DNA from 3 places in the Rossellomorea sp. GQ25 genome. Region 3 is predicted to be linked to each of the others. Evidence: riboswitches for the same ligand, from Rfam matches in the RefSeq annotation. Region 3 holds a riboswitch; each other region holds the start of a gene.

Region 1 (5,930 bases), on a different contig from region 3:
TGTGATGAGCGTGGAAGAAGTGGTAGAAGAGGGGTATAACTAAATGATGACGAAGAACAAAACCGTTATCATCCCAGGTATTAAAAACAGATTGCTGACTCGGTCCATTAGTTTTATACCCAGGAAAATGGCCACAAATATTGTTCGTAAAGTACAAGAACAGGTATAATTGAATGTGAATGAGTTTGAAGGGAGAAGACTATGGGTCAAAAAGCAATCGAAACATTTCGTGCTTGTATTCCATTATTTCAAGCACTGAGTGATCCTTATCGTCAGGACATAATATTACTTCTTGCCGAACAAGAACCTCTTACGGTCAATCAAATTACTGAAAATCTGACATTATCGCGCCCTGCTGTTTCTCACCATTTAAAGATCCTGAGAGATCAGCAATTAGTGTCATTAGAGCAAAGGGGGACGCAACGCTTCTATTCTCTTGAATTGGATAATGCAACCGTCCTTTTGAAGGAACTGGTTGAGACGGTTGAAAAACAATGTGAGTAATGTTTCTTAAAAGAAGGATAATAAAGAATATTGTCGAATGTAGAGATAGATTCGTGCAATACAGAATGCTGGATGGAGCCTTGCTTCATCCAGATCATAATGAAAGGTGGTGGAATGATGTCGTTGACTTTTTATTCTTATCCAAAGTGTGGTACGTGCCGGAAAGCAAAGAAGTGGCTTGAAGATCAAGATATAGCAATGAATGAAATACATATTGTCCAAAACCCACCGTCTAAAGACGAGCTTAAAAGCCTATATGAAAAGAGTGATTTACCTCTTAAAAAGTTCTTCAATACAAGTGGTAAAAAGTATCGTGAACTAGGATTGAAAGATAAAGTAAACTCAGCTTCTGATGAGGAATTATTAGAAATCCTTTCCACAGACGGGATGCTGATCAAGCGTCCAATTACAGCAGATGGAAACAAGGTGACAGTTGGTTTCAAGGAAGAAACCTTTGAAGAAACCTGGAAGTAAAAGAGGTCTATGATTACCAAATCATGGACAATGAAAAAGTTTCCTTATTCACGCTTAGTTTTCTTGCTTTTTCAATGAAAAGTGTGTCAATATTAGGTTGTATAACTAGCATTTGGAGGGATAGGAATGAGTACACCGAAAGAACTTCGTTATTCAGAAGAACATGAGTGGGTCAAAGTTGAAGGTGAAAATGTACGCGTAGGAATCACATCATTTGCACAATCTGAGCTGGGCGATATCGTATTCGTTGAGTTACCAGAGGTTGGAGATGAGATTAAAGCGGACGAGCCATTCGGTAGTGTTGAATCGGTTAAAACCGTTTCAGAGCTATATGCGCCTGTATCGGGTAAAGTGGTAGAAGTGAATGAAGAGCTATCTGATAGCCCTGAATTCGTGAACGAATCACCTTACGAAAAAGCATGGATGATCGTTGTTGAACCTTCAGATGCTGGAGAAGTAGACAAGCTTATGACAGCTGAACAGTATGACGAAATGATTAATGAAGGATAATTTCTTCAGTAGCACCTTGAGAATTTCTCAAGGTGTTTTGTTTTTTATTTTGGGTACCATATGAGTAGACGTTTTTTCACAAGGCTCTTTTTGCAAAGTATGTTGTTTTGTAACATAAGTTCTGCCAGGGCTCTGTCAACCAGTGAGTGTTAGATGGTGAGGGGAACCGCTTCACTTGCAGCTAGCGTACGGCCGATATTCTCCCCGGCTTAGCCGAACGGGGTCTCGGCACGCCTGTTTTTCCGCAGGAGTCTACGCAGTTCCCATCACCACCTTTAAGAAACTTGCTTGACAGAGCTTATTGGACAAAAAAATCTAAAGAAAGCAGAATTTCTAGTCCTTAAGAGAGAAAATCCACCGCTGCACTCTTTAAAAGAGTTTGTCTTCTGAAAAATTTATATAATAGAAAAACTTCATGCTGGGAAAGTTGATTGGAGCGGAAGGTGCTCGACTCCTGCGGGAATAGCGGGACAGGTGAGACCCCGCAGGAGCGCAGCGACGAGGAGGCTCACCGCCCGCCCCGCGGAAAGCGAGCATCCTGTAGCGGAAATCAACTATTACTTTCTTCTGTTAAATAGCAACATTTGCGAAAAGAGCCTTTCACCGAGAAAGGATGAACACAAATGGTACTTGAGCCTAAGAAATTAGATGTAACCAATAGAGTGACAGGAAAACTTAGAGATGGTGAAGTAGAACTATATTTGGATAATCAGCCAATCGGGAGAATGGCTTTGCCTCTTGACGGAATAACCATGGAGCCGAACTTTGAAGCAAAAGAAAATAAAATTTATCAAAGCTACACATCCACAGAAGGCGATCAAGCAAGATACACCGATTGTGATGAGGGTGGCTGGTGTTAGAGAGGCTCGTGGTGCCAGATTCATTAATGAATCTGGCACCATTCGTATAAGTAGATGGTTTAGGCAAGCCACTTGCACTTTTTTTTATAAACATGAGAAAATATAAGTAGAAAGTGGACATCATCTCTTGTTATTTGAATATACTATCGTAATCTTATTTATGAAAGATAAGGTGATGATCATGATGGAACTTGACGAAAAAGTAATCATTGTCGAAGGAACAACTGACAAACGAAAAGTAAAAGATATCATTAAAGAACCGATTGAAATTATTTGCACAAACGGGACCATTAGCATTACGAAAATGGACGAACTCATTGACGCTTTATTGGAAAGGGATGTCTATATATTAGTAGATGCTGATGATGCAGGTGAAAAACTACGCAAGCAATTTAAACGTGAGTTTCCTGAAGCTGAACATTTGTATATTGATCGTATGTACAAGGAAGTGGCCGCAGCTCCGGAGTATCACCTCGCGTCAGTGCTTATTGGAGCCAATATCGACGTTCATAAAGAATTTCTAGGAAAAAGGATGATCTAGTTTTGATTGAGGTAAGTAGTACCGGAACTTTAAAACAATCGATTGAAGACCATGCGTTCGAAGCTGTTTATCTTTATACACCGATGTGTGGTACCTGTCAGGTTGCAAGCAAGATGATTGACGTAGTGGAGAAGCTTCCACAATCCTTTCATTTTTCGAAGGCCAACTTGAATTACTTGCCCCAATTTGCAGAAGAGCAATCCATCGAAAGTGTACCCTGCCTACTTTTATTTAAGGATGGCGTCGAAAAGGAAAGGGTTTATGCCTTTCAATCCGTGCCATTTTTATATGAAACCCTAAATGAGACCGCGGATAGTTAGAGGGATAAGAGACCTTTTGGGAGAAGGTCTTTTTTATTTGTCTGATTTCACCTATTTCCTCATAAATCCAATTATAGAACGATTTTCTTTCTACAAACGAAGACATATTTCTCGGGAAATGTTGCGAATGACATCATTTTTTGACCAGAAATTATCCAAATTCTTACTGTTCGACAAATTAGATGGATCGGTTCAAAACATGTCGAGAAAGTATTGAAGGGGAAAATACCTAAAAGTGGAATTGTTATTATATAGAAGTTTCACTGGGAGGGTACTCATGAGAATATATTTAGAGGAATTAGTAGATCAGTGTCATTCAAGATATCACTTACGACTCTTATTTCCAGACGCCCCATTTATTCTTCATTTTGATTGTGGAAGTGACGTGTACGGCATTATTATTTCGAGTAAGAGGTGCGCTGTATTAGATGATATAAGTGGTGATGCTCACTTCGTCATTGAAGGAATGGAGGACACAGTGGTTTCTCTACTCACAGGGGAAGAACGGTTGTCTCAACTGATTGAGGACGGAGCCCTGGAAATAAGGGGAGGGTATCGTCCGCTATTATTTGTGGAGTCGGTCCTTTGGCTAACGAGATCCAGAGAAAAAGAGCCGGTTGAAGTCTAAACATCAAGCTGAAAAAATAATTGACACACTCTAAATCAGGTGATAGAATCTCTCTTGTAGCAAATTTTCAGAGTCTTTAACTATTCCAAATAATTAAATAATATACTTTACTCTTATTAAGAGAGGTGGAGGGACGTGCCCTTTGAAGCCCGGCAACCGTCAATGAAAATTGAAATGGTGCCAATTCACTCAAAGCATTTGCTTTGAAAGATGAGAGAAAGGATAGTCCTATATGATTATGCCTTTCTGCTTATCGCAGGAAGGCATTTTTTATTGCTTCAGAAAAAGGAGCAGGAAACATCAGGTGAATACAACAATAATTCTGATTAAACAGCTCGTTTTACTCCGAAAGAAGGTGGAATACAACATGATTACCATTTCAGATGTGAAGAAAATATATCAATCCAAATCGGGTCCGATCTCAGCCGTTGATGGGGTCGATATTGATATTGCCCAAGGGGAAATTTTTGGAGTGATTGGCTATAGTGGAGCAGGTAAGAGTACGCTGATTCGCATGCTCAATGGTCTCGAAGTTCCTACAGATGGAATAGTGGACGTGAATGGTCAAATCGTTTCCCAAGTAAAGGGTAAAAAGCTTCGGGAAGCAAGACGGTCAATAGGCATGATCTTTCAACACTTTAATCTCCTCTGGTCTCGTACTGTATTAGAAAATATACAGTTCCCATTAGAAATTGCTGGCGTTTCAAAGAAAGAGAGAGTCCATAGAGCCAATGAATTATTGAAGCTTGTAGGCTTGGAAGGCAGAGGAGGTGCCTATCCGTCTCAACTGAGCGGCGGACAGAAACAACGAGTGGGGATTGCGAGGTCGCTTGCTAACAATCCCGATGTCCTTCTATGTGATGAAGCTACTTCCGCTTTAGATCCACAAACAACCGATTCCATCCTTGATTTATTGGTGGATATTAATAAACGCTTAGGGCTGACGATTGTCCTGATCACTCATGAAATGCACGTGATTCAGAAGATCTGTCACCGTGTCGCAGTCATGGAACAGGGAAAAGTCGTGGAACTCGGGGATGTATTGGAAGTGTTCCGAAATCCAAAAGAGCAAGTTACAAAGCGTTTCGTAAGAGAAGTCTCCCAAGTAAAGGAAACGGGTGAAACCATTGATCACCTATTGACGCAATATCCTAATGGAAAAATGCTGAAATTTACTTTTGTAGGTGAATCAACTGAGCAGCCGCTCATCACCGCGCTGATAAGAAAGTTTGACTTAGAAGTAAACATCCTACAAGGACAAATCTCCCAAACCCAAAAAGGTGCCTATGGAACGTTATTTGTTCACCTTGATGGGGATGAACAAACCATTAAAGATGCATTGGCGTTTGCTGAAGAGCAACTGGTTCAAGTGGAGGTGTTGAGAGGATGATTGAAAATTTATTTCCAAATGTTGATTGGGAGAAGATGTGGGAAGCAACCCTCGAAACCCTGTATATGACCGGGATGTCTGTATTGATTACCTTTGTACTCGGAATGATCCTTGGGATTTTGCTCTTCCTTACTTCAAAGGGAAATCTATGGGATAACAAACTGACATATACGATTACAAGTGCAGTCGTAAATGTGTTCAGATCCATTCCCTTCATTATTTTGATCGTGTTGTTAATTCCATTCACCAAGTTACTATTGGACACAATACGTGGAGCGAATGCAGCTCTGCCGGCACTGATTATCGGAGCTGCTCCGTTTTACGCCCGCATGGTAGAAATTGCTTTAAGAGAAGTGAACAAAGGCGTCATCGAAGCCGCGAAAGCAATGGGGGCAAAGACTAGCACAATTATATGGAAAGTACTGATACCAGAATCAATGCCTGCTTTGATTTCAGGGATTACGGTGACAGCCATCGCCCTTGTTGGATACACGGCAATGGCCGGGGTCATCGGAGCTGGAGGACTTGGTAACCTAGCTTATTTAGATGGCTTTCAACGAAGCAGGGAAGACGTGACGATCGCCGCAACCATAATGATTTTACTCATTGTGTTTGCGATTCAGATACTGGGTGATTTTTTTACAAATAAATTAGATAAACGATAAAAGGAGAGAAATTAAATGAAAAAATGGGTAGCAGGAGT
Region 2 (5,930 bases), on a different contig from region 3:
GATTGTTACCACGTACGTCACTTCCTGTTCGTTTGGTTGGTCATGTGTAACCGGTTACACATAAAGTAACACATGTTTGTAATCGTTTGCAACAATTTAATCCTAAACGCCTTAAACTAGTATTCTTGTTGGCCCCTCTCCTGCAACTTCTCACTGCCGAGCAGTTCGGCTGCCGGCTCGTCTATTTCCTGAGATTCCTGCTGGTCACTCATTTCTGCCGTATCGCTTGAGGTATTTTCTTCCGGTTTCGCCTCTTCTGAACCGCATGCTCCCAGTATCGAGAGTGCGAAAAAAAAATTTCCTGCTATCAGTAGTTTTCTCATGTCATTCTCCTTTCTTTGGTTTCTACGATACAATCTCTCATTTATTCAATATCCTTCTGGTGTTTTTGTTATACATTGGAACATTCTCCATTAAGCGCCGCATATCTTTCACACAAAAAAGACAGCCCTGATTTGGCTGTCTTTTCATTCTTATTTACTTGAACCGAACTCTTTCCAAATTCCCTCTAAAAGCTGCTTATCCGTCAGCAGTTCATAGCCCGTCAGCGCAAGTGCCTTTGCCCCGATCACAAGCGCACGGTCACCCTCGGTGGATTTAGCCGCTTCCCTGAATTCGTTCGTGTGGACGACGAGGGATTCGGGGCCGATTTTGATGTAGGGGTGGATGGTCGGGACCACCCGGCTTACGTTTCCGGCGTCTGATGAGCCGAGGCCTTTTCGTTCCGTCTCGTCGAAGTATTCCCCTAGTGACTCGATGGAGCGCTGGAATACTTTATCGAAACGGCGGTTGAGCTGAAAGTGATCGACTTCATTTTGGATTTTGATGACATTCAGTTCCGTCCCGGTGGCAAGTGCCGATCCCTCAGCGATCGCTTTCACTTTCTTCGTGACTTCATTGCATGCTTCCCTGGTTGCAGCGCGTATATAGAAGCGGGCTTTTGCATAGTCAGGGACGATGTTGGGCGCGTCCCCGCCGTGGGTGATGATGCCGTGGATCCGCACATCATCGGTCACGTGCTGGCGAAGGGCGTTAATGCCGTTGAACAGCTGGATCACACCGTCGAGGGCATTGATGCCGTCTTCAGGGGAAGCTGCCGCATGGGCAGACCTTCCTTTAAATTCGAAATCAAGCGGGTCCACCGCAAGGGTTTTCCCTGTCTGCGTTGTCCTGTTGAACGGATGAACCATCATGCATGCATCCACTCCTTCGAACAAGCCTGCCTTTACAAAACTGCCCTTCGCACTTCCGTTCGGACCGCCTTCCTCGGCAGGAGTCCCGAACACCACCACTTCCCCTCCTGTTTCATCGAGTACGGACGACAGGGCGATGGCCGCCCCGCAGCTTGCCGTCCCGATGATATTATGACCGCAGGCGTGACCGAGTCCAGGCAGTGCGTCATATTCAGCCAGGTAGCCGATGACCGGCCCTTCTTTCCCTGAAAGTTTGCGTGCCACAAAGGAAGTCTCATGACCCGCCACTCCCCTTTCAATGGAGAACCCATTGGCTGCAAGGAGGGTGGTCAAGGTCTCTGAAGCAAAGAACTCTTCGTTACCGATTTCAGGATTGTCGTGGATCTGATGGCTGGTCGACACGAGTTTCACAGCCAGTTGGTCCACTGCCGAGACGATGTTGTTTTTACGATCGGTAATCGCTGCTGGTTGACTCATCTCTTTTCCCTCCTAATGCAATTCACTGACCGGCACGAATGTCGGGATCAGGGAATCTTTGTATGTTTTCTTGATATGTTCCGCTACGTCATCTTCCTGATAGAGCTCCACGATCTTTTTATAAGTCTTATTGTCTTTAGCTTTTTCCTGCGCCGCGATGATATTGATGAACGGCTTGGATTCCGCCCCTTCGATATAGATGCTGTCATCAACCGGTACGAACCCTGCTTCAACAGCCACACCATTATTGATGATCGATGCCGCAACATCCGGCAGTACCCTCGGTGTCTGGGCAGCGACGACCGGTGTGAATTCAAGGTTTTTCGGGTTTTCTTTTATGGCTTCCAGACCCTGTGACTGATCAAAACCTTCTTTCAGTTCGATCAAACCTGCTTCCTCCAGTAGGAGAAGGGCACGGCCAAGGTTCGTCGCCTCTTGAGGAACGGCTACTTTACTTCCTTTCGGTAAGTCTTCTACCGATTTATATGTTTCCGAATAGATTCCCATTGGCGCGATGATCGTCGAGCCGATCGGTACAAGGTCCAGATTATGTTCTTCAACGAAAGAATCAAAATACGAAATCGTCTGGAAGGCGTTCAGGTCGATATCCCCATCGGCCAGCGCCTGGTTCGGTCTCACGTAATCGGCAAACTCCACAATCTCGATTTCAATCCCTTCCTTCGCTGCTTTCTCCTTCATATACTCCCAAATCGGCACCCCAGATCCATTCACTCCGACTTTAACGACTTCTTTTTCACCTGAGCCGGATGCACTGTCTCCCGAGCAGCCGCTCAATATAAGGGTGATTAATAGAATGGCGATACTTGCCAGGCTGATTGATTTTTTCATATTCCTCTCTCCTAACGTCTCCTGATGATTTTTGATAATGTATTCCCTGCTGTCTGCAGTCCCTGCACCATCACTATTAAAATGATGACAGTCACGATCATGACGGATGTTTCAAATCTCTGATATCCGTAAGCAATGGCCAGATCCCCGAGGCCACCGCCTCCCACTGCCCCGGCCATGGCCGATGCACCGACAAGGCCGATGGTCGCGATCGTGATATTCAGGACCAATGTACTCAATGCTTCCGGAATGAGGATCCCAAAAATGATCTGCCACGGCCCGGCCCCCATGGACTCCGCCGCTTCAATGACACCCGGTTCCACTTCAAGGAGCGAGCTCTCTACCAGTCTTGCAATATACGGTGCCGCAAATACGACAAGCGGCACGACCGCTGCCGCCGTTCCGATCGATGTGCCCACTACCAATCTTGTAAAGGGGATGATGGCCACCATCAAGATGATGAACGGGATCGAACGGAACACGTTGATGATGCTGCTCAATACGGAAAAGACGACTTTATTTTCAAGTAAGTGCCCCTTCCGCGTGACCACGACGATGATGCCGAGGGGAAGCCCAATCAACGTTGCAAACAGGAGGGAGAATGACACCATCGCCACGGTATCCCACGTCGCTTCTATAATTCTTGGCCAGAATAATTCCCAGTTAACTTGCACGCTTCTCCACCTCGCTTACGAATAATCGGTTCTTCCAATAATCCAGGATTTCTTCCGTTTCTTTCTTGCTGCCAATGATCTGTACGATGAGATTCCCGAACGGCTTACCCTGGAGTTCCGTGATCTGGCCGAATAACACATTGATGTGGGCATCGAATTTCTTTGCCGTTTCGGAAAGGATCGGCGTGCCCGTCGAATCACCCTTGAAAATGAGGCGGCAGATGCGCCCTTCTTTGCTGTCATTCAATTTGTCGAGAACCGATGACGGCAGCTGATCATTCATGACACTCTTCACAAAGTTTTTCGTCGTCGGGGTCTGCGAGTTGGAGAAGATATCGAAGACGCTTCCCTCTTCAACGATTTCTCCATTTTCCATGACAGCGACCTTATCACAGATTTCCCGGATGACCCCCATTTCGTGGGTGATCATCACAATCGTAATCCCATACTCCGCGTTGATTCTCTTTAATAAGTTCAGAATCGAATCCGTCGTCTGAGGATCAAGTGCGGATGTTGCTTCATCGCAGAGCAGAATCGAAGGCGATGTCGCCAGGGCTCTTGCTATCCCCACTCTTTGCTTCTGCCCTCCTGAAAGTTGATCCGGATAATGCTTCGCTTTATCTTCAAGTCCGACAAACGCGAGCAATTCCTTTACTCTCTCGCTGATTTTTTCTTTTGGCCATTTTGCAAGTTTCAGAGGATAGGCGATATTCCCTGCCACCGTCCGGGATTGAAATAGATTAAAATGCTGAAAAATCATCCCGATGCGGTGCCGCTCTTTCCTCAGATCGATTGCCGACTGATCTTTCAGGCTGCGCCCCTCTATGAAAATATCACCCGATGATGGTTTCTCTAAAAAATTGAGACAGCGTACAAGCGTGCTTTTTCCCGCTCCGCTGAATCCGATCACACCATAAATCTCTCCCCTCTTCACTTCGAAGGAAACATTCTTCAAAGCGGTGAATGGGCCATCCTTCGTCTCGAATACTTTCGTAACATTCTGAACTCTGATCATACAGGACTTGCTCCTTTCGCTATGTATTCTTCTTGAAGCCTGTGTTTGAAGAACATGGCAGAAAATAAAAAGTGCCCCCCTTCATAAGAAGAGAGGCACAAATATGTATATGTCCACTCTTCTCATCTTTCAAGTCATATGACTTGATGGAATTGGCACGGTATTCATAAGAACCCGTTGCCGAGGTATCGCAGGGCCAGTCCCTCCACCTCTCTGGATAAGAAGATATTGCTTTATTAAGTTAAAGTTATAATGCGTTTAAGCATTAGGGTTATGGTAAAGGATTTCAATTGGTTTGTCAATCCTGTTTTTGAATAAATTACATTACGGAGGACATAATCAAATTGGGCACTTTAACTAGTCTTCAATTAGTTGTTGAATATTTTACGCTTTTCAAGTAAATCGCTAAGATTCTTCCTTCATACTTTACTTCATCGTGAACATTAGTAGTTTACAAGAAAGCCAAGGTTACACCTCTCAACCCCCAAAACAATTATGCTATACTAAAAGGAAAAACAATATTCAGACTATTCAAAGGGGCAAAATACATGAAACCAAACATAATCGACATCGTCCAATCCCAAGTCATCGCTTCCATAAAGGAAGAAAAAGACTTGGAAAAGGCCATACAGTCAAACGCCAACATCGTGTTCATCCTTACTGGCAGTTTGATTACGATGGACGGGTATCTAAAAAAACTGAAGGAAGCCGGTAAAACCACGTTTATACATATTGATTTCATCGATGGGTTGTCCAATACGAAGAGTGCCATTAAATACATAGCAGAAATATGGAAGCCGGCTGGCATCATTACAACCAGGAGCAACCTGATCAAATATGCAAAGGAAGAAGGCTTGATGACGATCCAGCGCCTTTTTCTTATCGACCGCAATGCCCTTGTCAAAGGAATTGATATCGCACAGAACTGCAAGCCGGATGCCCTTGAAGTCCTTCCTGGTCTCATGCCGTCCGTCATTGATAAACTGACAACAATGACTGCGCTACCCATCATCGCTGGTGGCCTGATCAGTAATAAGCAGGATATTCTGAATGGACTAAGAGCCGGTGCCCTCGCCATTTCTTCCGGGGATCCGAAGCTCTGGAATCTGGATTTTTAACCAAAAATGGTTAGTTAAAAAAAGATTAAAATAACTGAGGTGTTGTATGTCAGATATTAGTATTAAATTAATAAGTGCAGACAATTGGCGAGAAGCACTTGAACTATCCGTCCACGATGAACAACTGAAATTTGTTGCATCTATTCATCCTCCCGTCGCTATTGCTCTTGCTAAAGCGTATATAAGACCAGGTGGAAAAATGGTAGAGCCATATGGCATTTATAATCAAAATAAGATGGTAGGCTTTTTCAATTTGCATTATACACCAGGCAGTAGAGATGATTACTGGCTGTTTCATTTTTTCATAGATAAAAGATTTCAAAGAATCGGATTGGGCTCAAAAACGTTAAATGAAGTCATCAGACATATTAAAACCACCAATCATTCTTGTAATCGTTTGAATTTAACGGTTCATCCCGAAAATGAAGCAGGGAGATTATTTTATTTGAAATTTGGTTTTTCAGAAGAAAATATAATGACCTTTGATGAACCCACTTTTTCCATTTTGATATAACAATAAGGAAAGGCACACGAATTCACTTGGGAATTCGTGTGCCTTTTCATTTGTGATTTTAAATTTTGTAACTGAACTGCATACACTGGA
Region 3 (5,930 bases):
TACTTTGGGGATTGCCCGTGTTAGGCTGGGATCACTCGATCTTTGAAAGACTCGTTTTTGAAGCTGTTGTGTTAACGATTCTGGTGCTGCCCTTAACGACGGTTTTAATAGGGAATGAACTGAGGTTATTGGGAAAACAGGATTTTGTTCTATCGGCGAAGCTCTTAGGGGGAAGCAATCGGCATCTGTTGTGGACGCATCTATTCCCTCATCTGGCACCAAGATTATTCATTATATGGGGGCAGCAGTTTATCCAAACGCTTCTCATTCTTGTGCATCTGGGATTATTTCATCTGTTTTTGGGTGGAACGATCATCACAGAAGGACTGGTACCCGACCCTCCAAAATCAGGAACATTTGAATGGTCAGGTCTGATCAGTTCAACTAAAGATTCCCTTATGACCGGAAAGTACTGGATTGTCATTGCTCCGTTAGCAGCCTTTATGATTGCCATTATTGCCATGCAGTTGATTGTGCAAGGTGTGAAGGAAATCCAGCAAACAAAGGTAGGGGTACTGGTGAACAAAACTCCAATTAAGAATAAACATAAGCTAGTCAAGAAGAAAACCTACCATCCAGTAGTGGAAGACTTTCAGTTTATTCGACAACAAACCTTTAAGGGATAGAGGAGGAAACAAAGATTGAGTAGAAAAAGTCCTAAATTACCACTGTCTGATGAAGAGAGGTCAACGCTTCGTAAAGAGAAAATCAAATTGGGAGACATCTTCGAATGGTCTCCCGATGTATTAAGTGAAAAACTTAACATCTCCCTGGATAGAGCCCGTTACTTAGTCGGCATGTCCATTTTTCAACGAATCCCGTCAATCGGACCGCAAATGGCGCATAACGTGGTTGAAGATCTTGGATTCTATTCTTACGAAGACATAAAGAACGAAAAGGGAGAAGACCTGATTATAGAATTGGAAAAGAAATACGGCGTCTGGATGGACCCATGCGTAGAAGACTCTCTCAGGTGCGTCGTCCACCACGCAAACAACCCAACTTCCACCAAAAACTGGTGGGACTTCACTAACCAAAGAAAAAACTACCGCCAAACCCACGGTTACCCCAGCGACCGCCCCACCAAAGCCTGGGATGAGGGACGGACCTCATAAACCCAAAGGCAGGAAGCCGGAATCAGCTTCCTGTCTTTATTTATATACATTCTCTTCGGGGACGGACCTCTTTCGTATATACTCCTCAAGATGGACATGATAAGGGAAAGGAGTGATGAAAGATGAGAATCCTATACATCTGTTTACTATTGCCGTTCTTTTTTCATGCTTCAGCTTCTGCAAGAAACATCCTGCCCCTTCCAGCCCACCATAATGAACTCGCGATCGTTATTGATGATCTAGGAAACGATATGAAGGGAACAGAAGAAATTCTGAACTTACCCGTCACCTTGACGATTGCTGTTATGCCATTCCTGCCAACAACAAGGGAAGATGCGGAAAAGGCACATGGGCGGGGGCATGAGGTCATCGTCCATGTGCCCATGGAACCGATGTCCGGGAAAGCAAGTTGGCTTGGACCAGGGGCAATCACCACTTCGCTTTCAAATGACGAAATCCGGAAAAGAGTAGAAAAGGCGATCGAAGAGGTTCCCTATGCAGTAGGAGTCAATCACCATATGGGCTCAAGGGCCACTGCCAATGAGAGGGTCATGAGAATCGTTTTAGAGGTATGCAAGGAAAAAGGATTATTTTATCTAGATAGTAAAACAACGGGAAAGAGTGTCATTCCGAAGCTTGCAAAGGAATTGGACGTTCCCTATCTTGAAAACGAATTATTCTTTGATGATGTCTATACCATCCAGCATATCGGAAAGCAAGCCAAGCTTCTTTCTAAAGAATTAGATGGTGACACCTCAACCATTGCCATAGGTCATGTCGGGGTCACAGGAATCAAGGTTGCCACAATGCTTGAAGAGTTTCTTCCTCTCTATGAGAAAAAAGCTTCCATTGTCCCACTGTCAGATTTAATACCTGAATATCATTTGATTGATGAGAGCATGCCTTGATGGTGTGCTTTTTCACTCAATTTGGCAACCGCCACTTTGTAAATCTTCCGTTAATTCAATGCTTATTTTTTTGTTATAAGAAGACTCTCCCTTATAATCAGAAGGTAAGAAGGAGATGATTCCATATGGATTATGCTATTGTGACGGGAGCAACAAGAGGCTTAGGCGAGTCGATTGCCAAGCTATTTATCGAAAAAGGCATAGGTTTGATCAATGTTTCCAGGTCAGATAATGAAAGACTGCAAAAGCTTGCCGGGGAAAAAGAGGTATCGTATGACTTCTTTCCATGCGATCTTGCACTATCAGGAGAAACAGAAGCGGTCTTCCGTGAAGTGGGAGCAAAAGTATTTGGATATCAACCGGGCAGAGTCTATATTGTCCAAAATGCCGGTGTGGTGACACCAATCAATCCGTCCGGTGAAGTAGAAAATCAAGCTCTTGAAACAAGTGTGCATGTGAATTTACTTTCTCCCATGATCGTTACCAATGAGATGATAAAAGCAGCCCGGGGGTCTAATTCGAAGATGATCATGATCAATATCAGCTCAGGAGCAGGAAGTCGTCCTGTTCACGGATGGAGTACGTACTGCGCAACCAAAGCAGGTGTGAACATGCTGACGGAAACCGTGAGCTTAGAGCTTTCTAAAAAGCATAGCCGACATCAAGTGATTGCCTTCAGCCCAGGTGTCATGGATACGGACATGCAAGGAGAAATCCGTTCCTCCTCTAAAGAAGCCTTTGCCGATGTCGAATCCTTTCAGCGCTACAAAGATGAAGGAATGCTTCGTGAAACAGATACGGTGGCAAATGCACTCGTTAGACTTGTAACAGAAAGTGAAATTGAAAGTGGTAAGCTTTATCATGTAAATGATTTGTTGTAAAAAAAGAAAGCAGATGAAAAAATCGTGGTGATAAACAATAATGATTAGTGGTGTTCACAATTTGGCACAATAAACTGCAAAAGTGGCACGAGTTAGCTCGAAAGTGGCACAACAGAAATAAAATGGACCTACTACTGAGGTTTGACGGGCAGAATCGAGGTTTATTAAGGGGAAAATGTTAATTATGTGGAGCACTTTTAACAAACAACACTGAAAGATTCTACGGATGGATAAATACGAAAAAAAATTCGCATAGTCTTTTCGTATATTATTATGTTGCTTTACGTAAATCACAATTTTTAATAACTATATTTTACCAAGTCTTTTTTCTAAGGGATTGTTTGTAAAAGCAAATGGTAGACTATGAAGTTGATTCTCGCTGCAGGTGCTCGACTCCCGCCCCGCGGAAAGTGAGCATCCTGTAGCGGAAATCAACCACTACTCGCTTAGTAACAAAGTTTACGAAAACAGTCTTTATCAAAAAAAAAGAGACAAACCCCAAAGGATTTGTCTCTCTAAATTATCTATTAAGATCGAACCGGGTTTGCTTCAGGTGCTGATTTACGTGTGAATTTCGGTAGTGCAAATCGAATGGCAATCAGCCCGCAAACAGCAATCAAGATCGGGTAGAAGGCATATGGGATGATGCTGGTCGGTGAAATGCCTGCTACTTCAGCCACTAACAGGACCTGTGCTCCGTAAGGGATTAACCCTTGAATCGAACAAGAGAAAATATCAAGGATACTGGCTGTTTTACGGGCATCTACCCCATAGTTTTCACTAATCGATTTGGCAAGTGGACCGGCAATAATGATTGAAATCGTGTTGTTTGCTGTGCAAAGGTTAGTAGAACTCACTAATCCTGCAGTAGCAAGCTGCGCTCCCTGAGGAGACTTGATTTTACGTGTAGCGTGATAAAGTAAAGCCTGAATCCCACCGTTATGACGGATGAGTTCGACAACCCCGCCAATCAGCACGGAAAGGATCACAATCTCTGCCATTCCAGTCATTCCATCGGCCACACTACCGAAATAACTGGCTGGAGTAAAGCTTCCATCTATGAATCCAATGATTCCAGCTAAAACAATTCCGCCTAACAAAACTACAAACACATTTAATCCTGCAAGAGCACCGATGATAACTCCAAGGTAAGGCAGAATTTTAATCCAATTAAAGCTTTCTGCTCCGACAGTCGATTGATTCCCCATAGTAAGAACAAGGAGAATCACCATTGTCATGATCGCAGCAGGTAATACAATAAAAAAGTTGACTTTAAATTTATCTTTCATTTCCGTTTTCTGTGTACGAACAGCTGCAATGGTCGTATCTGAAATGAATGATAAGTTATCTCCGAACATCGCTCCTCCAATGACAGTTGCCATGGCAAGGGGCAAAGAAATATCTGTCCCTGAACTAATCCCGACACCGATTGGCGCGAGTGCTGCGATCGTCCCCATGGATGTACCCATTGATAATGAAATGAAAGCAGCAATAATAAATAATCCCACAATGATCAAGTTACCAGGCAGTACTGAAAGGGCAAAGTTTACAGTTGAATCAACGGCTCCCATCTTTTCAGCTACTCCGGAAAACGCTCCCGCCAACAGGAAGATAAAGACCATGATCATGATATCAGGATGCCCGGATCCTTTAGCAAAACGCTCAATCTTAGCCGTTAACGTCTCTTTTCGATTCATCAACAGACCTACAACAGATGCAATGATAATCGATACTAGTACAGGAAAGGCATAAAAGTCTCCTGAAATGATGCCTGCTCCAAGGAACAGAGAAACAAATATGATCAAAGGCAGTAACGCCAATAGATTTCCTCTTTCTTGATTCATTCTAACACTCCTTAGTCGTCCAATTTACTAAAATACAAAAACCTCTTCCGGAATAAGAAGAGGTTTCAAAAGAACGAAACACTCCTCTTATCTTTCAAGCATTTCGCTTGCTGGATGTGGCACAGCACTCAAAACCTGAGTCCGCTGCCGAGACATCGCAGGGCCAGTCCCTCCGTCTCTCTGGATAAGAAGAATATCGTATTTAGTTGATTTAAAATATACTTCCATACTTTAAAGGGTTTACTCAAAAAAGTCAATCGGGAAATTTTTCTGTTTGCATGATACGGACATCAGCCTATTTCCTCCCTTACCAACAACAAAAGCATGACTTTATCCATAATAAGGCATAAACTCATAGACAATTGAACGTTCAAGGTCTACTATAAGGAAGACAAAAAACATCTTGGAGGATACGGTAGTGGAAAGAACTGTACGAAATCAAATTTTCACCTTACAAGGATTTTATTTATTAACGTTCTTCGGTGTTGGTAGTTTATATCCCTTACTCAGTGTGTATTTGAGCGAAAGCGTGGGGTTAAATGGTTATCAGATTGGAACGATCATGTCTGTAGGTCCCATCATGATGATTTTCTTCCAGCCTATTTGGGGAATGGTCAGTGACACGACCAATCGTCCCACCGTGGTTCTTGGTTTAACCTCTTTAGTAGCAGGGATCTTTGCACTCGGTTACTTGTTTATGGACTTTTACTATGGCCTGCTTATCGTGGCCATTCTAGTTGCCATTTTCCAAAGTGCAATCATTCCCGTTTCTGATAGTATCAGCTTGAAGTATACAAGTAAAGTCCGGTATAACTATGGAAATATCCGTCTGTTCGGCTCTTTGGGCTTTGGTATAGCAGTCTTTATGATGGGAAGACTTTCAGAAGGATTTATCGGGCCTACCATCATTTTTTACTCTTTCTTTATCTGTTTAGTCCTATCCGGATTTCTTTCCTTCCGGTTTCCGAAAGAGAGAGCGACAGCAAAGCTCGATTTAAAGGCAGGGATGAAGGAATTATTCACGATGAAAAAGTTCCTTATCTTTTTGGCGGTCACATTCTTAGTGTTCGGTCCGAATTTAGCAAACAATGTGTATTTCGGATTATTTGTTGAAGATTCAGGCGGAACGTATGCGGGAATTGGTCTCGCGTTCCTGATTGCAGTGTTATCGGAGGTTCCCTT

Evidence for each region. Region 3 has a riboswitch for S-adenosylmethionine ahead of AC6CIB_RS21330 (Na+/H+ antiporter NhaC family protein). Riboswitches for the same ligand answer to the same signal wherever they lie in the genome.
Region 1: linked by a shared signal. The riboswitch ahead of AC6CIB_RS12755 (methionine ABC transporter ATP-binding protein) and the one ahead of AC6CIB_RS21330 (Na+/H+ antiporter NhaC family protein) in region 3 are both predicted to bind S-adenosylmethionine.
Region 2: linked by a shared signal. The riboswitch ahead of AC6CIB_RS15345 (methionine ABC transporter ATP-binding protein) and the one ahead of AC6CIB_RS21330 (Na+/H+ antiporter NhaC family protein) in region 3 are both predicted to bind S-adenosylmethionine.

What each region holds. Positions count from the first base shown of each region.
Region 1 covers NZ_JCAXEQ010000003.1:388,544-394,473, forward strand. Annotated here, with positions in the region: gene AC6CIB_RS12710 (SDR family NAD(P)-dependent oxidoreductase) at 1-43, shown strand, start outside; gene AC6CIB_RS12715 (hypothetical protein) at 44-169, shown strand; gene AC6CIB_RS12720 (ArsR/SmtB family transcription factor) at 202-504, shown strand; gene AC6CIB_RS12725 (arsenate reductase family protein) at 622-978, shown strand; gene gcvH (glycine cleavage system protein GcvH) at 1,105-1,488, shown strand; gene AC6CIB_RS12735 (YusG family protein) at 2,112-2,348, shown strand; gene AC6CIB_RS12740 (toprim domain-containing protein) at 2,530-2,889, shown strand; gene AC6CIB_RS12745 (thioredoxin family protein) at 2,892-3,209, shown strand; gene AC6CIB_RS12750 (hypothetical protein) at 3,487-3,837, shown strand; SAM riboswitch class I at 3,948-4,054, shown strand; gene AC6CIB_RS12755 (methionine ABC transporter ATP-binding protein) at 4,205-5,227, shown strand; gene AC6CIB_RS12760 (methionine ABC transporter permease) at 5,224-5,892, shown strand; gene AC6CIB_RS12765 (MetQ/NlpA family ABC transporter substrate-binding protein) at 5,908-5,930, shown strand, end outside.
Region 2 covers NZ_JCAXEQ010000004.1:401,200-407,129, forward strand. Annotated here, with positions in the region: gene AC6CIB_RS15320 (LacI family DNA-binding transcriptional regulator) at 1-12, opposite strand, end outside; gene AC6CIB_RS15325 (hypothetical protein) at 117-323, opposite strand; gene AC6CIB_RS15330 (M20 family metallopeptidase) at 474-1,670, opposite strand; gene AC6CIB_RS15335 (MetQ/NlpA family ABC transporter substrate-binding protein) at 1,683-2,519, opposite strand; gene AC6CIB_RS15340 (methionine ABC transporter permease) at 2,531-3,193, opposite strand; gene AC6CIB_RS15345 (methionine ABC transporter ATP-binding protein) at 3,183-4,208, opposite strand; SAM riboswitch class I at 4,328-4,432, opposite strand; gene AC6CIB_RS15350 (glycerol-3-phosphate responsive antiterminator) at 4,757-5,326, shown strand; gene AC6CIB_RS15355 (GNAT family N-acetyltransferase) at 5,373-5,840, shown strand.
Region 3 covers NZ_JCAXEQ010000010.1:26,419-32,348, forward strand. Annotated here, with positions in the region: gene AC6CIB_RS21310 (ABC transporter permease subunit) at 1-626, shown strand, start outside; gene AC6CIB_RS21315 (helix-hairpin-helix domain-containing protein) at 642-1,115, shown strand; gene AC6CIB_RS21320 (divergent polysaccharide deacetylase family protein) at 1,238-2,023, shown strand; gene AC6CIB_RS21325 ((S)-benzoin forming benzil reductase) at 2,149-2,904, shown strand; gene AC6CIB_RS21330 (Na+/H+ antiporter NhaC family protein) at 3,432-4,748, opposite strand; SAM riboswitch class I at 4,833-4,939, opposite strand; gene AC6CIB_RS21335 (MFS transporter) at 5,167-5,930, shown strand, end outside.